3 regions of the Bradyrhizobium sp. CCBAU 65884 genome follow, and region 1 is predicted to be linked to each of the others. Evidence: riboswitches for the same ligand, from Rfam matches in the RefSeq annotation. Region 1 holds a riboswitch; each other region holds the start of a gene.

Evidence for each region. Region 1 has a riboswitch for cobalamin ahead of XI03_RS39980 (energy-coupling factor ABC transporter permease). Riboswitches for the same ligand answer to the same signal wherever they lie in the genome.
Region 2: linked by a shared signal. The riboswitch ahead of XI03_RS02625 (ribonucleoside-diphosphate reductase subunit alpha) and the one ahead of XI03_RS39980 (energy-coupling factor ABC transporter permease) in region 1 are both predicted to bind cobalamin.
Region 3: linked by a shared signal. The riboswitch ahead of XI03_RS16580 (TonB-dependent receptor) and the one ahead of XI03_RS39980 (energy-coupling factor ABC transporter permease) in region 1 are both predicted to bind cobalamin.

Annotation. Positions count from the first base shown of each region.
Region 1 is NZ_LBJU01000134.1:436,458-442,389, reverse strand. It holds gene XI03_RS40000 (cobalamin biosynthesis protein) at 1-310, shown strand, start outside; gene cobM (precorrin-4 C(11)-methyltransferase) at 307-1,089, shown strand; gene XI03_RS39990 (cobyrinate a,c-diamide synthase) at 1,089-2,399, shown strand; gene cobA (uroporphyrinogen-III C-methyltransferase) at 2,396-3,127, shown strand; cobalamin riboswitch at 3,173-3,391, shown strand; gene XI03_RS39980 (energy-coupling factor ABC transporter permease) at 3,429-4,106, shown strand; gene cobF (precorrin-6A synthase (deacetylating)) at 4,153-4,899, shown strand; gene cobT (nicotinate-nucleotide--dimethylbenzimidazole phosphoribosyltransferase) at 4,910-5,932, shown strand, end outside.
Region 2 is NZ_LBJU01000067.1:1,390-7,321, reverse strand. It holds partial or broken gene XI03_RS02635 (IS91 family transposase) at 1-860, shown strand, start outside; partial or broken gene XI03_RS02630 (hypothetical protein) at 1,351-1,592, shown strand; cobalamin riboswitch at 1,613-1,826, shown strand; gene XI03_RS02625 (ribonucleoside-diphosphate reductase subunit alpha) at 2,036-3,871, shown strand; gene XI03_RS02620 (ribonucleotide-diphosphate reductase subunit beta) at 3,862-4,935, shown strand; gene XI03_RS40440 (helix-turn-helix domain-containing protein) at 5,222-5,494, shown strand; gene XI03_RS02615 (patatin-like phospholipase family protein) at 5,831-5,932, shown strand, end outside.
Region 3 is NZ_LBJU01000114.1:40,178-46,109, reverse strand. It holds gene XI03_RS16600 (adenylate/guanylate cyclase domain-containing protein) at 145-1,881, shown strand; gene XI03_RS16595 (hypothetical protein) at 2,005-2,181, shown strand; gene XI03_RS16590 (hypothetical protein) at 2,321-2,530, shown strand; gene XI03_RS16585 (hypothetical protein) at 2,644-2,907, shown strand; cobalamin riboswitch at 2,951-3,165, shown strand; gene XI03_RS16580 (TonB-dependent receptor) at 3,280-5,517, shown strand; gene XI03_RS16575 (hypothetical protein) at 5,581-5,932, shown strand, end outside.

The DNA of each region.
Region 1 (5,932 bases):
GCTGCTGGCTGCGGGTGATCCCGAAGGCCTCACTGCGATGGCAACTGTCAGCGACAAGGCCGACGCGGAGCCGTTGAAGCAGCTCGCGCTTGAGTGCGGCTTGCCGATCAAGGCTGTTCCGGCCGACATGTTGGCCAGGATAGCCACGCCGACCCAGTCCAAACTCGTGATGGAGAAGTTCGGCATCGGATCGGTTGCCGAAGCCGCAGCTCTCGCTGCGGCGGGGCCGCGTGCACGGCTGATCTCGACACGCGTTGTCTCGCAGGATCGCACCGCGACCGCCGCGATCGCGGAAGGAGACGGCGCATGACGGTGCATTTCATCGGGGCAGGGCCGGGCGCGCCCGATTTGCTGACGTTGCGCGGCCGCGACCTGATCGCGGCCTGTCCGGTCTGCCTCTATGCGGGCTCACTGGTCCCCGAAGGCGTGCTGGCGCATTGCCCGCCCGGCGCGCGCATCGTCAATACCGCGCCGCTATCGCTCGACGAGATCATCGCGGAGATCGCCGCCGCGCATGCCGAAGGCAAGGACATCGCTCGCCTGCATTCCGGCGATCTCTCGATCTGGTCGGCGATGGGCGAGCAGCTCCGCCGCCTGCGCGCACTCGGTATCCCTTTCACCGTGACGCCTGGCGTGCCGTCCTTCTCCGCCGCCGCCGCCGCTCTGGAGGCTGAGCTGACGCTGCCCGGTCTCGCCCAGACGGTGGTGCTGACGCGCACGCCCGGCCGCGCCAGTGCGATGCCCGAGCGCGAGAAGCTCGCCGCATTCGCCACGACCGGTGCGGTGCTTGCGATCCATCTGTCGATCCATCTGCTCGACAAGGTCGTCGCCGAGCTCGCGCCGCATTATGACGCGGATTGCCCGGTCGCCATCGTCTGGCGCGCGAGCTGGCCGGACCAGCGCATCGTCCGCGCCACGCTTGCTACGCTCGATGCTGCCGTCGGCACCGAGATGGAACGCACCGCGATCATTCTGGTCGGCAGAACGCTTGGCGCTGCGGATTTCGACGAGAGCCGCCTCTATGCCGCCGACTACGATCGTCGCTATCGGCCTGTCGGTGCCGAGCCACGCTTTCCGGAGGCCTCGTGATGGCGGCAGGCTTCGTCATCTCCGCGCCGGCTTCCGGCGTCGGCAAGACCACGCTGACGCTGGCGCTCGCGCGCGCCTGGCGCAATCGCGGATTGAACGTGCAGTGCTTCAAGAGCGGTCCCGATTACATCGATCCCGCCTTCCACGCCGCCGCCACGGGCCGCGCTTCCGTCAACGTCGACAGCTGGGCGATGGATCGCGTGGCGATCTCGCATCTCGTCAGCCGCGGTGCGGATGCCGATGTCGTGCTCGCCGAGGGCTCGATGGGCCTGTTCGACGGCGTCGCCGCGCGCGGTGTCTCCGGCACCGGTGCCACCGCCGACATTGCGGAGATGCTGGGCTGGCCAGTGCTGTTGGTGATTGATCCCTCCGGCCAGGCGCAGACCGCGGCGGCGATCGCCGCAGGCCTTCGCGATTATCGCCCCGGCGTGCGGCTTGCCGGCGTCGTGCTCAACCGCGTCGCCAGCCCGCGCCATGAAGACCTCGTGCGGCGTGCGCTCCACGATTCCGGCATCGCCGTGTTCGGCGCGCTGCCGCGTCATGCCGAGATCAGCCTGCCGAAGCGGCATCTCGGCCTGGTGCAGGCCGAAGAGCAGGGCGAGATCGGCAAGCTGATCGACGAGGCCGCGCGCTTCGTCGCCGAGCATGTCGATCTCGATGCGGTGCTGCGATCGGCCGCCAGCTGGTCGCCGCAACCTGCCGCGAAGGGGCTGAACGTGACGCCACCGGGCCAGCGCATCGCGCTCGCCCGCGATACGGCGTTCTCCTTCGTCTATCCGCATATGCTGGAGGCCTGGCGCGCGGCGGGCGCGGAGATCTCGACATTCTCGCCGCTCTCCGATGAAGCGCCTGACGCGAGCGCCGATGTGTGCTGGCTGCCCGGCGGTTATCCCGAGCTGCATGCCGGCAAGATCGCGGCCAATGCGCGTTTTCGCAGCGGCCTGCGCGCCTTTGCCGAAACGCGGCCGGTGCACGGCGAATGCGGTGGCTATATGGTGCTGGGAACCGCTCTGACTGACGCGGACGGTGTCCGCCACGAGATGACGGGACTGCTTGGCCTCGAGACGAGCTTTGCCAAGCGCCGCATGCATCTCGGTTATCGTCTGGCCGCACTCGCCGCGCCGATGCCGGGACATCGCTCCGGCGCACGCCTGCGCGGCCACGAATTCCACTATTCGACCATTCTTGCCCAGCCTGATACACCGCTGGCCGTCGTGCATGACGCGACCGGCGCGGTCATCGCCGAAACCGGCTCGCAGCGCGGCCACGCCACCGGCACCTTCTTTCATCTGATCGCGGAGGACCGGTGAGCGGATTCGTCTCCTTCATCTCCGCCGGGCCCGGCGACCCCGAGCTTCTCACGCTCAAGGGCGCCGCGCGGCTGCGCGCAGCCGACGTCGTGCTCTATGACGATCTTGCCTCCGGCGCGATCCTCGATCTCGCCCGGCCAGGCGCCAATCTCGTCGCGGTGGGGAAACGGGCAGGGCGTCCCTCGACCAAGCAGCACCACGTCAACCGCCTGTTGGTCGACTATGCCGCAACAGGCGCGCGCGTGGTGCGGCTCAAGTCGGGCGACGCCGGCATTTTCGGCCGGCTCGAGGAGGAGCTAGAGACGCTGCGTGAGGCCGGCATCGGCTACGAGATCGTTCCCGGCGTCACCTCGGCCTGCGTTGCCGCGGCGCAAGCCGGCATCCCCCTGACCCGGCGCCATACATCGCGCCGGGTGCAATTCGTCACCGGTGCCGATGTCACCGGCGAGTTGCCGCCCAACCTGAACTGGGCGGCGCTGGCCGACCCTGAAGCGACGACCGTGGTCTATATGGGCCGGCGCACCTTTCCGGCGCTTGCCGCAAAGTTGATCGCGCACGGGCTCGCTGCGGATTCCCCCGCGCTGTTCGCCGAATCCCTCGGACGCCCCGACGAACGGCTGGTCCGCACCACCATCGCCGAGCTTGCCGAGCAGCTTGCGCGCGGCGGGGCCGCCTCGACGGCCGCCGTGATCCTGTTTGGGGCGCTGGCGGGGGATTATCCCACATGACGGCCTTGGCCGCCGTTCGCCCCTTGACGCAGGCTCAGCGAAAGGGGCACACAAGAGAGGCATGGTGCTCGACGCGGCGCAAAGCGCCGGAGCATAATCGGGAATGGGGGTGGGCGGACCCAGTTGCGGCGCCCAAAACCCCAGCCGCCCCCGCGACTGTAAGCGGTGAGGGACTCCGATCAGCCACTGGGCCGCAAGGTCCGGGAAGGCCGGAAATCCCGGGGAACCGCGAGCCAGGAGACCGGCCCTGCACGTTTTGAGGCCAAGGCCGTCGGGTGTGACGGCAGGAAGGAACTGAGCCATGCATATCGAACCCGGGGTCGTGACGGGCGCCAAGCTCGTGTTGAGTTACGCAACCGGCATCTCCGCAGGCGGCGTTGCGCTGAAGCTCGCGGTCGAGACCGTGCGTGAGCAGGGCATCACGTCGTTCGCGGCGCGGACGCTGGCCACCACAGTCCTCGTCTTCACTTTCTTCGAGATCCTGCCGCACTTCCCGGTCGGCGTCTCCGAGGTGCACTTCATTCTCGGCTCGACACTGTTCCTGCTGTTCGGCGCGGCGCCGGCGGCGTTCGGCCTTGCCTTCGGTCTGCTGCTCCAGGGCGTGTTCTTCGAGCCGGCCGACATCCCGCAATACGGCATGAACGTCACCACGCTGCTGGTGCCGCTGTTCGCGATCCAGGCGATCGCCACACGGATCATCTCGCGCAACACCGCCTATGTCGATTTGAAGTATCGGCAGGCGTTGGCGCTCTCGACGACCTACCAGGCCGGCGTGATCGCCTGGGTGGCGTTCTGGGCGCTCTATGGCTCGGGCTTTGCGATGAGCAACCTCGCCAACATCGCGACGTTCGCGGCGTCCTATGCGCTCGTCATCGTGATCGAGCCGCTCGCCGATCTCGCGGTGCTGGCACTGGCGAAGTCGCTGCGCGGCGTCACCGCGCCCGGCCTCGTCACCCCGCGCCTGCACAACGCGGCCTGAGAGACAAGCGAACGGGCGGCCAGCAGGGCCGCCCGTCGCGTTCGCGATGCTCACGCTCTCCCTGATAGGCATCGGTTGCGGCGATCCCGACCAGCTCACGCGCGCGGCTGTTCATGCGATCAATGCCGCCGATCTCGTCCTGATCCCGCGCAAGGGGACGGCGAAGTCCGATCTCGCCGATCTCAGGCGGATGATCTGTGCGGACGTGCTCACCAGCGACAAGACAATCATTGCCGAATTCGATCTTCCCGTGCGCGACGCTGGTGAAGCTGACTATCGCAAGGGCGTGGATGATTGGCACGATGCGGTTGCCGCGACCTGGTCGAAAGCGATCGCAAACCATCTCGAAGGCGAAGGCAAGGTTGCGCTGCTGATCTGGGGCGATCCCTCGCTCTATGACTCCTCGCTGCGCATTGCACGACGGCTCAATCCGTTGCCGACGATCGAGGTCGTGCCCGGCATTACCTCGATCCAGGCGCTTTGCGCGGCCCATGCGCTGCCGCTCAACGATATCGGCGAGCCCTTTCTGGTCACGACGGGGCGGCGCTTGCGCGAAGGCAGCTGGCCGCAGGGTGTCGATACCGTGGTGGTGATGCTCGACGGCGGCACGGCGTTTCAATCGCTCGATCCGGGCTTGCAGATCTGGTGGGGCGCCTATCTCGGCATGCCCGACCAGATCGTCATGTCCGGCGTGCTCGCGGAGGTTGGCCCGCGCATCGTCGCGGCGCGGCAGGAAGCGCGCGAGCGGCACGGCTGGATCATGGACAGCTACATTCTCAAGCGCGCACGTTAAGCGAGGCAGCATGCTCCCCGAATGGGTCACCCAGAACTGCCCCGATGTCTCCGCGGCCCATCGCGAGGCGGCGATCGCTCGGCAGGCGCAACTGACAAAACCGACCGGCGCGCTCGGCCGGCTCGAGCAGCTCGCAATCGAGCTTGCGGGCCTGCAGGCGACCGAACAGCCGCGTGCGGCACGGGTGCCGATCATCATCTTCGCCGGCGACCACGGCATCGTCGCGCAGGGCGTATCGGCCTATCCGCAAGCCGTGACTATCGCGATGATGGCGAATTTCGCCGCCGGCGGCGCCGCGATCTCGGTGCTGGCGCGCGAGCTTGGCTCGAGCCTGGAGGTGGTCGACGCCGGCACGCTGGCGCAGGACGAGATGGCAGGAATCGTCACCGACAAGCCGCGCCACGGCACGCGCGATTTCAGCGTCGAAGCCGCTCTCGCACCCGCCGAGCTGGGGTTTGCCTTCGAGGCCGGCCAGCACGCGGTTGCGCGCGCGGCGGCCCATCATCCTGATCTCCTGATCTTCGGCGAGATGGGGATCGGCAACACCACGACCTCGGCGGCAATCGCGGCGGGCCTGCTCGGCATCAGCGCCGAAGAGATTGCGGGGAGCGGCACCGGGATCGATGCGGCGGGGCGCGCGCACAAGGCCCGTGTGATTGATGCTGCGATCGCGCGTCACGGCGTTGGCGGCGCTTCGCCGGAAAAAATCCTATGCGCCGTTGGCGGCCTGGAGATCGCGGCGATCTCAGGTGCGATCATCGCGGCCGCGCAGCGCCGCATCCCTGTATTGATCGATGGCTTCATCGTATCGGTGGCGGCGCTGGCGGCGGCACGTCTCAATCCGTCGTGCCAGCCGTTCCTGCTGCCGTCGCATCAATCGGCGGAGCAAGGGCATCGGCTGGTGCTGCGCGCGCTGAACGTGCAGCCGTTGATCAGCCTCGATCTCCGGCTCGGCGAGGGATCGGGCGCCGCCATCGCGCTGCCGCTGGTGCGCCTCGCCTGCAGCCTCCACAATGGCATGGCGACGTTTGCG
Region 2 (5,932 bases), on a different contig from region 1:
ATGGGTGCGATCACGGCATGCCGGACGGCTCTGCTCGGTGGCCACGTCGAGCAATGCGACGACTGCGGTGCCACCCGCATCGCCTACAACTCCTGTCGCAAGCGGCATTGCCCGAAGTGCTAGGGCTCGGCGCGCGCGAGATCCTGCGACACCATCCGCATGTCCACTGCGTCGTGCCCCGGCGGTGGACTCTCGTTCGATGGCACGCGCTGGGTCGCTTGCCGGGGCCGGCTTTTTCCTGCCGGTGCGCGTCCTCTCCCGGCTGTTCCGGCGCCTGTTCCTGCAAGAGCTGCAAGCTACCTTCGCGGCCGGCCAGTTGGGCTTCTTTGGCGATCTCGCCCATCTCGCCGATCCAGGGGTTCGCCCGGCTCCTCGATCAATTGCGACGGACCGACTGGGCGGTCTATGCCAAGCCGCAATTCGGCGGGGCCGAACAGGTGCTGGCTTATCTCGGCCGCTATACGCATCGCGTCGCCATCGCCATCAGTCGGCTGATCTCGCTTGCGGACGGCAAGGTGAGCTTTTCTTGGAAGGACTATCGGCAGAATCGTAAAGCCAAAGTGATGACGCTTGATGCCGATGAGTTCATGCGGCGCTTTCTCCGGCACACCCTGCCGGACGGCTTTCATCGCATCCGCCAATATGGCTTCCTCGCCAATGGCGAACGCAACGATAGAATCGCCCTCTGCCGTCAGCTCCTTGACATTCGCAATGCTCCGACTGATCAAGAAGCCGGCGATGATCCTCTCGTCAAATGCGAGATCCCCGTCTGCCCGCATTGCGGCGGCACCATGCGGCGTATCGACGTCATCCCACGAGCCCGCGCCCGCGACCAACCGTTTCGTTGTGACACGTCATGACCAGCGTCTGCACCATCCACCCGTTCCGGGATCACCTTCTCGGTGGCAACGTCCGATGTCGCCGTGGCCGCCCTCGTCACCGCTCACCCGTCAGTCATTCGGCCGCGCATCGCAGCACAGCAAATCGCTCGCGGCATCGCGCTCTCGGCCCGAGCAATGGCGCCGCTCACGTCCGATCAATATCGCGCCGACGCGCGGCGACCTCAGCCGTGCCTTCTCCGCAGTTGGACCAGCTGCACTATCGCCATATCGCTCACAACTCCGCAGCATCGTTCAATCCGGCTTCTATGAGGTCGCACGCTACGATAGCGCGAGCGGGTTAAGCCTGCCCCGCGACCTCACAGAACCCTCAAGATTCTCAAATCAATTCGAAAGAATTCCCCGAGCCAAGCCCCGGCCAGGGCGAGGGGTGGAGACTCGACGGGAAGCACTTACAGCGGACATCGCCGGGTGAAGGGATAGTCCAGACCACGAACGCCGCAAGGGTAACAGGCGACGCGATCGGATCATGAAGCGTTTCAAATCGTCCCGTCAGGCTCAACTTTTCTGTCAGTTCATGCTCAGGTCGCGAACCTTTTCCACATCCTCTCTCTCGGAGCCGTCACTGACGACTTCCGTCGTGTTTCGCGCGAGCGAGCCTTTGCGACTTGGCGCGAGATCTCCACGACAAGCGCTCGCCGAACCTTGACCTCGGGGCTGCTCCAATTCGTTAACTTGACGGCGCCGCCTTGACGAATCTCCGCGAGCGGCGCCTATATGTAGCCCGTCACGGTCTTCCATTCCCGCATCTCGTAGGATGGAAGCTAAGAGGGAACCCGGTGCGCCGGCAACGGCTATTCCGAGGCTGCCCCCGCAACTGTAAGCGGCGAGCGGTTGTCATCATGGTCACTGGCGCGACAGCGCTGGGAAGGCCGACAGCCCCAGCGACCCGCGAGCCAGGAGACCTGCCGCGACTGAACGAAAGTCCTCGGGCGGGGTGCCCCGGTGGGGCGCTTGCAGCCGGGCACATTTGCCAGCTCTCCTCGCAAGTCGTCCGCGCGGCCCCGGCGCCTAACATCGCGGGGTTGCCGATGTCGCCGTCTTACGATTTCGATCAGCGTGGTCATCTCGTCGCGCCACCGAGTGTGCGGCCGCGCCTAGCGCAGGCGAAGCCTGCGGCGCCTGAGCCGTGTCTGGTGCCCCTTTCGCCATCGCCGGCTCCGCTGCCGTGGCCCCTCGCGCCATCGCCAAAGCCGGCCGACCTCACGCTCGATCCGTCGCGCGACGACTTGTTGACGTCGTTCGGCAAGCTGACGCTGACCGACCGTTATCTGCTCGCCGGCGAAACTTACCAGGACATGTTCGGGCGGGTGTCTTGCGCTTTCGCGGACGATGTTGCGCATGCCCAACGTCTCTATGATGCGATGTCCCGGCTATGGTTCATGCCGGCCACACCGGTGCTCTCCAACGGCGGGACCACGCGCGGCCTGCCGATCTCCTGCTTCCTCAACTCGGTGGCGGACTCGCTCGAAGGCATCGTCGGTACCTGGAACGAGAACGTCTGGCTTGCTTCCAACGGCGGCGGCATCGGCACCTACTGGGGCAATGTTCGCTCGATCGGCGAGAAGGTGAAGGGCGGCGTCACTTCAGGCATCATCCCGTTCATCCACGTCATGGACGGCCTGACGCTGGCGATCAGCCAGGGCTCGTTGCGGCGCGGCTCGGCGGCGGTCTATCTCGATATCCACCATCCCGAGATCGAGGAGTTCCTCGAGATTCGCAAGGCGTCCGGCGACTTCAACCGAAAGAGCCTCAACCTGCATCACGGCGTCAACGTCACCGATGAGTTCATGCGTGCCGTGGGCGCCGGCACCGCATTCGCTCTACGGAGCCCGAAGACTAACGAGGTCGTCCGCCAGATCGATGCCCGCCAGCTGTGGCAACGCATCCTTGAGAACCGGCTCCAGACTGGCGAGCCTTATCTCTTGTTCATCGACACCGTAAACCGCGCGCTCCCCAAGCATCAGCGCGAGCTGGGCCTCAAGGTCTCGACCTCCAACCTGTGCAGCGAAATTACCCTGCCGACCGGCATCGATCATCGCGACGAGGAGCGCACCGCGGTCTGCTGTCTGTCGTCGCTCAACCTCGAGACCTGGGACCAGTGGAGTGAGGAGCCCACCTTCATCGAGGATGTCATGCGCTTCCTCGACAACGTGCTCAGCCACTTCATCACGGTGGCGCCGGACGGCATGAAGCGTGCCCGCTACGCTGCCCTGCGTGAGCGCTCCGTCGGCCTCGGCGTCATGGGCTTCCACTCTTTCCTGCAGGCCAAGGGCATTCCAATGGAAAGTGTCATGGCCAAGTCGTTCAATCTGAACATGTTCCGAAAAATCCGTCGCGACGCCGACGCGGCATCCGTGACGCTCGCGCGCGAGCGTGGTCCGTGCCCGGATGCCCTGGAACGCGGCGTGATGGCGCGTTTCAGCCATAAGATCGCGATCGCGCCGACCGCCTCGATCAGCATCATCTGCGGCGGCACCAGCGCCTGCGTCGAGCCAATCCCGGCCAACATCTACACCCATAAGACATTGTCCGGCGCCATCTCGGTGCGTAATCCGCATCTCGCCAAAGTGCTTGCGGCGAAGGGCGCCGACACTTCGGCGATGTGGCAGTCGATTATAGCACACGAAGGGTCGGTGGCCCGTCTCGACATCTTGTCGGAGCACGAGAAAGCGATCTTTCGCACCGCTTTCGAGATCGACCAGCGCTGGATCGTCGAGCTTGCCGCCGACCGCGCCCCGTTCATCTGCCAAAGCCAGTCGATCAACCTCTATCTCCCAGCCGATGTCGATAAATGGGACCTTCACATGCTGCACTGGACGGCATGGCAGTGCGGATTGAAAAGCCTCTACTACTGCCGCTCAAAGTCTATCTCGCGCGCGGCGTTCGCTGGCAAGATCGGCGACAGCGACAAGGTGGCGGCGCCGCAGCCACAGCGTACTGATTATGAGGAGTGCCTTGCATGTCAGTGATCGATCTTTCGGCCGTCGATCCGCGTACGCTGATCGGCAAGGGACGAGTGGGGCTGCTCGACGCGACCGGAACCTATGATGTCGATCGCTACGCCTGGGCTTACGAGTTCTGGAAGCGCCAGCAGCAGACCCATTGGATGGGCGAGGAGGTGCCGCTCGGCGCCGACCTCAAGGATTGGGCGTCGGACCGCGTCACGGCCAGCGAATGCGCGCTGCTCACCCAAATCTTTCGTTTCTTCACTCAGTCGGACATCGAGGTCGGGGACAACTATCTCAAGCGCTACATCCCGATCTTCCAGCCGCTCACTGTTCAGATGATGATGGCGGCCTTCAGCAACATGGAGACGGTTCATATCGACGCCTATGCGCTGCTGCTCAAGACGCTCGGCATGCCCAAGTCCGAGTTTGAGGCATTCCGCGGCTATGCCGAGATGCGCGCCAAGGCGGACTACATGCACGAGTTCGGCGTCGACAGCGTGGCCGATGTCGCTCGGACCTTGGCGATGTTCGGCGCCTTCACCGAAGGCATGGCGTTGTTCGCGAGCTTCGCCATGCTGCTCAACTTCCCGCGCCACAACAAGATGAACGGCATGGGACAGATCGTAAGCTGGTCAGTGCGCGACGAGAGTCTGCATTGTGAGGGTATCATCAAGCTGTTTCACGAATGGCACCGCGAAACCGGCGCGGTGACGCGCGCTGTCCGTGACGACATCGTCGACGTCGCCAAGACCATGGTGAAGCTGGAGGAGAACTTCGTCGATCTCGCCTTCGGCCTCGGCAAGATCGAGGGCATGCGAGCTGAGCAGATCCACGCCTACGTCCGCTATGTCGCCGACTGGCGACTGACCCAGCTGCGGATTGCCCCGGTCTTCGGCTTCTTCGAGGCCGAGGAGGGCGGATTCACCCAGCTCAAGGCGCATCCATTGCCGTGGCTTGTCGAGATTCTCAATGGTGTCGAGCACGCCAATTTCTTCGAGCAGCGCGCCACGGAGTACTCCAAGGCGGCAAGCCGCGGCAGCTGGGACGGCGAAAACGGGGTGTGGGCGGCTTTCGGCCGTATCTAGCCCATCTTTATTCATGAAGGGCCTGTGGGTGGCTGGCGAATGTGGTGTAAGCCGCCGATGGGGGGCGGCTGTTTTCAGCGGCTATGATGTGGAGGGCTCTACAACCCGAACCCGCTCGAATGCGACAGGGGACCAGAGGACTTCTCGTTCCGTGGACTCATAGCAGCCGAAGGATCATTGAAATCCCTTGGCTGCGTCCAAAAGCGCCATCAATGCGGGGCAGGGGCCCTTGCCGGCCCGGGTAGATGCGTTCAGTCTAAGGCATGGGACCTGGGGTTTTTGAGGGATGACGGTGCTGTCGATGAGCCGGGCTGAGATCGACCGGGTGCATGTGTTGCGGGACGTTGTGGCGGAACGGATTGCAGTGCGAGTGGCAGCGCAACTGCTTCGGGTCACATCGCGGCAGGCATTCCGGCTGCTGAAGGCCTATCGGATCGGAGGCCCTGCGGCACTGCTGTCGAAGAAGCGCGGGAAGCCAGCAACCGAGCCTATCCGGTGGCGTCCCGACGATCGACCGCGCCTCCGGCGGGTCGAACATAGGGCGATCAGGCCAGCCTAGCTGTCCTCTCACCGATGATATTTCTAGTGAGCGGAACCTGCGACTTGTCTATCAGGCGCCGACACCGCGAATTCGGTGAGACCCTGTGCGGGACTGCCGAGCTCGCCGTCGATCGTCGCGGACACTCCGCGGTGAGCTGCGTCATCCAACTACAACAGCGATTGTGAGAAACTTCACGATACAACCTCGGCCTGAGGCTTAGGTTAGGGTGCATCGAGTAGTGCTACGGATGTGCTGGCCCCTATTTGGTCACCACTTTGCATGTCCCGCAGCGATAAGCGATGGGGCATCTTCGGGTTTTGCTTCCCTCGGAGTTTCAGAAGCGGGAGAAAGCACATGGTGGGACGTCTTCCAGAACGTCGGATTGATCTAAAAGCGCGGTTCGAGAGTGGCGGGCCGCGCAAACGTCTTGCCATCGACGGGGGCGGAATCCGAGGG
Region 3 (5,932 bases), on a different contig from region 1:
TAACCTTTGTTAACGATCCGGGCTCGCGCGACGACCGGCCATGGTCCTGGGCGCCAGGAGGAACCAGATTGCGCGTGTTCCCGCAGCAAGATCCGGTGTATGGAGTTCCCTTGCTCCGTCCCTTTGGCCTTTGTCCCTGCAGCTATGCCGATTTTCAACCAGTCGATCAGGCGCAAGATCGTCGGTATCGCCCTCGGATTGATCGTCCTGATGCTGGTCACCTCGATCCTGTCGATGGTGATGTCGAGCCAGGTCGGCGTCCTGCTCGACGAGCTGACCAACCGCTACATCCCGGCCTATGGCGATCTCGCGCGCGTCAACATCCGCTCGCTGGAGCGATCGGTGGCGCTGCGGCGGATGATCATGACGAAGATGCAGGCGTCCTCGGACGAGGAGGCCTATGCGGCGCGCCTTCGCGAGTTCGAGGACGCCGACCGCAAGATCGAGGAGGAGGCCGAGCGCGCGCGCAAGCTGATCAACGCGATCATAGACGACCCTCGCACGCCGTCCGACAACGCCGCGCTGGCACGGATCGAGACCCGCATCGAGACCGCCGTCGGCGAGCTGCGCCGCGATCAGAAGGAGAGCCACGCGAAACTCCTCAACCAGATCGACGCACAGCAGATGGCGGAAGCGCGCATCACGCTCGAGCATATCGACGCGCTGCGCGACCAGTTCAACCAGAAGATCGATGCGATCCGGGCCGACATGCTCAAGCAGGTCTTCGCCAGCACGTCGCAGGTGATCGGCCATCAGCACCAAGCGATCATCGTCTCTGGCATCGTGACGTTGCTCGCGGCGATCGTCGGCTTTGCCTTTGCGCTCCTGGTGTCCAGCGGCATCACACGCCCGGTGCGGCTGCTGCTCGCCGGCACCCGCGAGGTCGAGGCCGGCCGCTTCGACAAGACCATCACCGTCTCCACGCAGGACGAGATCGGCGAGCTCGCCGCGGCTTTCAACCGCATGACCGAGCAGCTCAGGCACAACGAGCGCATCCGCGAGACCTTTGGCCGCTACATCGATCCCAAGGTGGTGCAGGGGCTGATCGACCGGCCCGAGGTCGCGATCGACGGCGAGCGCCGGGTCATGACCATCATGTTCTGCGACATGAGCGGCTTTACCTCGATGAGCGAGGGCATGACCCCGCGCGGCCTCGTCAGGGTGATGAACCACTATTTCACGGTGATGTCCGGACCGATCAGGGGTAATCGCGGCATCATCGACAAATATATCGGCGACGCCATCATGTCCTATTGGGGCCCGCCCTTCATCGAGGAAGACGAGCAGGCGCTCCTGGCCGGCATCGCCGCAACCGAGATGGTCGACCAGGTGCCCGCGCTGCAGAAGCAGCTGCCCGACCTGCTCGGCATCCGCGCCATGCCGGCGCCGTGTGACCTGCGGATCGGCATCGCCACCGGCGAGGTCCTGACCGGCAGCATCGGCTCCGAGCTGATGATGAGCTTCACCGTGATGGGCGACGCCGTGAACCTGGCCTCGCGGCTGGAGGCCGTCAACAAGGTCTACGGAACCCGCATCCTGATCTCGCAGGCAACTGCTGACGCGATCGGAGCACGGCTCGAATTGCGCGAGATCGATCGTCTGGCGGTCGCGGGCCAGAGCGCGCCGCAGCCGATCTTCGAGGTGATGGCGCGGGCGGGCGCACTCACCGGCGCGCAGGACAGCCTGCGCACGCATTATGCCGAAGCGCTCGCCGCCTATCGGGCCCGTCGCTTCGACGAGGCGCGCGCCGCCTTCAACGCCGCGCTCGAAGCCGTCCCCGGCGACGGCCCCTCGCGCACGATGCTCGGCCGCATCGCGCAGTTCGAGGCCAAGCCGCCGGAAGAGGGGTGGGACGGCGCCTGGCGGCTGGAGCAGAAATAGCCGTTTTGTTGCGCCAGCTCGCCCTGTCCGGAAAAAACGTTTCTACTCGATAACGATGTTCGCCGTGACCTATTTCCCGGGCTTAGGTTGGATGTCCTTGAGGCGTTTGACGGGGACACGCCGATGACGGAACTTCAGGACAGGCTGGAACGGTTCGAGACGCTCACCGCCGAATGCGAGCTGATCGCCAAGCTCGCCACCGACAGCACCAAGCGCGAGTTCTATCTGAAACTCTCGGAGCAATACCGTCAGCTGGCGGTGGACATGCGGCAGGCGATCGCGACCAAGGCTGCTGCCTGACGCCGGCTGCAATCCGTTCTTAAGGTTTGGCGCGCATCCTTGACGCTCGCGAGCGATCGCTCGTGGTGGAAAGGCCGGGGTTCGCTGCAATGCAGCGCACCTCGCGAGTGTCATTTGCCATGCTTGACAGGGCAATCACATGCGCCTCGTTGCCGTGATCATATTCGCGCTCATGACGGCGGCCTGCGACCAGGAGCAGGACATCACCGGCTCGACGCCGACCTGCCCGATGCGGAACTACAGCTACAATCCCCGCGACATGAACCAGTGCGTCAATGCCTGCAAATCGTGCGATCGCGGCACCACGGTCACCTGCACGACCTCCTGCACCCTCAAGGGCGCGCGCTGAGCGCACCGCCTTCTGCCTTGTAGGGATGCAACCTGTGGAATGGGCGGTGCCTGGGCACCGGAACGATTCACATGGGTCAATCATTGAAGCAAGTGGGCAGGACGCGGAGTCCGATGGAAATGGGTATGCTCGATCCCGGCCGGTTTCTGGTGTCGTGCTCGCATTGCGATGCCTGGCCGATGGCAGCCAACGTGAAGCGGTCGAGCTGGACGGCGTCTCCACACGAGGTGCGCTTTGTCTGCACGCGCTGCCGGCGCGAGGAGACCGCGATCGTCTCGGCCTCCGGCGAATTGACCCCGATCAAGCGCGTCGATGTTCCGCCGCGCGACGTCGCTGCCGCCTGGGCCCAGGCGCAACGGGTGCGAGGGCGGACCTGAGCGGCCGGCACCTAACGGTCGATTGACTCCCGGGGCGAACGGCTCGTAAATGATCGGCGACGGTTCTCCTCATGGAGATCAAAAGGGAATGTGGTGCGGGATTGTCCCAACGCAGGGATTTGTCTCAACGCCACGGCTGCCCCCGCAACTGTAAGCGGTGAATCTTTCGTCTCATGCCACTGGGAATCTCGGTCCTGGGAAGGCGACGCAAGGTCACGACCCGCGAGCCAGGAGACCTGCCGTCAGCCGTGGTCACACGCGAAGATGTCGGTCGGGGAGTACAGACATTGGCTTCACCGGAGCAATCCATCGCTCTGCCGTGAAACCTCGTTCGCTGTGACGTGCCACTGACGTCATACCGAGGTTACCATTGTGTCCCGTCTTGTCCCTGCTGCCAGGCGCCTCAGCGTCGGCCTGCTCGCATCCGTTTCCTTCCCTTCGCTCGATCTGTCCTCCGCCTTCGCCCAACAGGCGCTTGCCGAGCAATTGCCGCCGATCGAGGTGACCAGGCCCGACGATCAAAACCGCACGCGCGCCAGGGCGATCGGTGACGGCGAGGCGGCTCGGCAGGGGGTGAGGACGAATGTCGCGCCGGCAGGCAATGGCGCCGGCTCATCCGGCTCCGGCGGTGAGGCTGCCGCCGGCAACGGCGGCATCGTCGGGGCCGCCACGACCGTCATCACGGCCGCGGATATCGCGCATTCGCCATCGCAGACGCTTGCCGAGATCATCGCGACGCAGACGCCGGGGGCCCAGATCACGACGTTCTATGGCGGCCAGATCGGCGCCAAGACCAGCGTGGACCTGCGCGGCTTCGGCGCCTTTGCCACCGCCAACACGCTGGTGCTGGTCAACGGCCGGCGGTTGAACGACGTCGACATGGCACAGCTGGACCTCTCCACCATCCCGCTCAATTCCATCGAGCGCATCGAGGTGACGCGCGGCAATTCCGGCGCGGTGCTCTATGGCGACAACGCGGTCGGCGGTGTGATCAACATCGTCACCAAAAACGGCGTCGGCGGACCGCCCGTGACCGCGCGCATCGAGGCCGGCTTCGGCTCGTTCAACACCAGGCTCGGCAACGTGTCGACCTCGCTCAATTCCGGTCGGTGGTCGACCTCGTTCTACGGCAATACGGTCAGGACCGATGGCTATCGCGACAACAACCGCTATTCCCAGCAGAATGGCGTCGGCAATCTCAATTACACCACGCCAGGCCTGACTGCCTTTCTCACGGTTACCGGTGACAATCAGGAGCTGCGACTGCCGGGCGGCCGCACCGTCGATCCCTCGATCGGCCTCAATGAGGTCGCGACCAACCGAAGGGGGACCAACACGCCGTTCAACTATGCCAACCAGCAGGGTATTGGCGCGACCGCCGGGTTCACCAAGACCCTGGTCAACGGCGTCGATCTCATCGTCGATGGCGGCGTGCGCGACAAGAAGCAGCAGAGTGCGTTCTTCTCCACCCCGACGCCGGTTCCGGCCTTCTTCTCGTCGACCTATGTCGGTTCCCATCTGACGACATGGTCGATCACGCCACGGCTCAGCGTGAAGAGCCTGCTGCTCGGCATGCCGTCGCAGCTTCTGACCGGCATCGACTATTACGATGCGAGCTTTGAGCAGAACCGCGGCGCCGGGCAGGGGCTCGCCCCCTGGCACAATTACGACCTCAGGCAGCAGACCGTTGCGGGTTATTTCCAGCACACATTGGGAATCGCCCCCACGACAGACATCTCCTACGGCGCGCGGGTGCAGAACGTCAGTCTTGCGGCACGCGACAATTTCGACCCGGCAGCTCCGTTCAACGCCGACATCGGCGCGTTGCCGCTGACGAGCAACGAGACCCAATATGCGCTGCATCTCGGCGCCGAGCATCGTCTGAACGACCAGGTCTCGCTGTTCGGCCGCGTAGCTCGCGCGTTCCGCACGCCTGATGTCGACGAGCGCCTGTCCTCGGGGCCTTCGTTCGATCCCTTGACCTTCGCTGCGATCCCGCAAACGTTCCAGCTCAAGACCCAGACCTCGCAGGACATCGAGGGCGGTGTTCGCATCAAGGGCGGCGGGTTGCAGCTGCAGAGCAGTCTCTATCTGATGGATCTCACCAACGAGGTCCATTTCAATCCGGTCCTGTTCTACAACACAAATCTTGATCCGACCCGCCGCTACGGCTCTGAGACCAATCTGTCCTATCGCGTCAACGACGCCCTGCTGCTGCGCTCCGGCGTGGCCTATACAAGTGCGGTCTTCCGCGAAGGCATCTGGGCCGGCAACGACGTGCCGCTGGTCTCGCGCTACACGGCGAGTGCGGGTGTCACCTGGAACATCTGGCAGAATTACGTGGTGCTCGATGCCACCGCGCGCTTCTGGAGCGAGCGTCGCATGGACAACGACCAGGCGGGCACCCAGAAGCTGATTCCCGCCAACGGCACGATCGATCTCAAGCTCAGCGGCCAGGTTGAGCGCTACTTCTGGTCCCTCAGCGTCAACAATGTGCTGAACGCGCTCTACTACGACTACGCCATCGCGAGCACCTTCACGGACGGCCGCTTCAGTGCCTATCCGCTGCCCGGCCGCACCTATCTGCTCAAGGCCGGCGCAACGTTCTGATTTTCGCCAGGGCCGTCACACGCCCTCAAACGGACTAGAATTCGAAGAGAAGGAGATTCAACCATGGCTCTCGGCATCCTGCCGTCTGGTGACGATCGCTTCCGGCTTCACCCGGTCGCGCCGCGCCTTGCGCCGATGTTCTGCTTTGCGCTGCTGACGGCGTCATGCGCGCTCGCAAGCTTTGCGTTCGCGTGCGCCACGCCGTTCGCGGCCTTCGCCGTCATTGCCGCGGCGATGCTGCCGCAGCGTCCGGCGCTGCTCGTCGTCACCGGCGCCTGGCTCGTCAACCAGATCATCGGTTTCGGCGTGCTGCATTATCCCGTTGATGCCAGCACGATTGCCTGGGGCTTTGTCATCGGCGCGGCTGCGCTTCTGGCGACCGCGGCCTCGTCGGTGGTGCTCGGCCTGCTGCCGC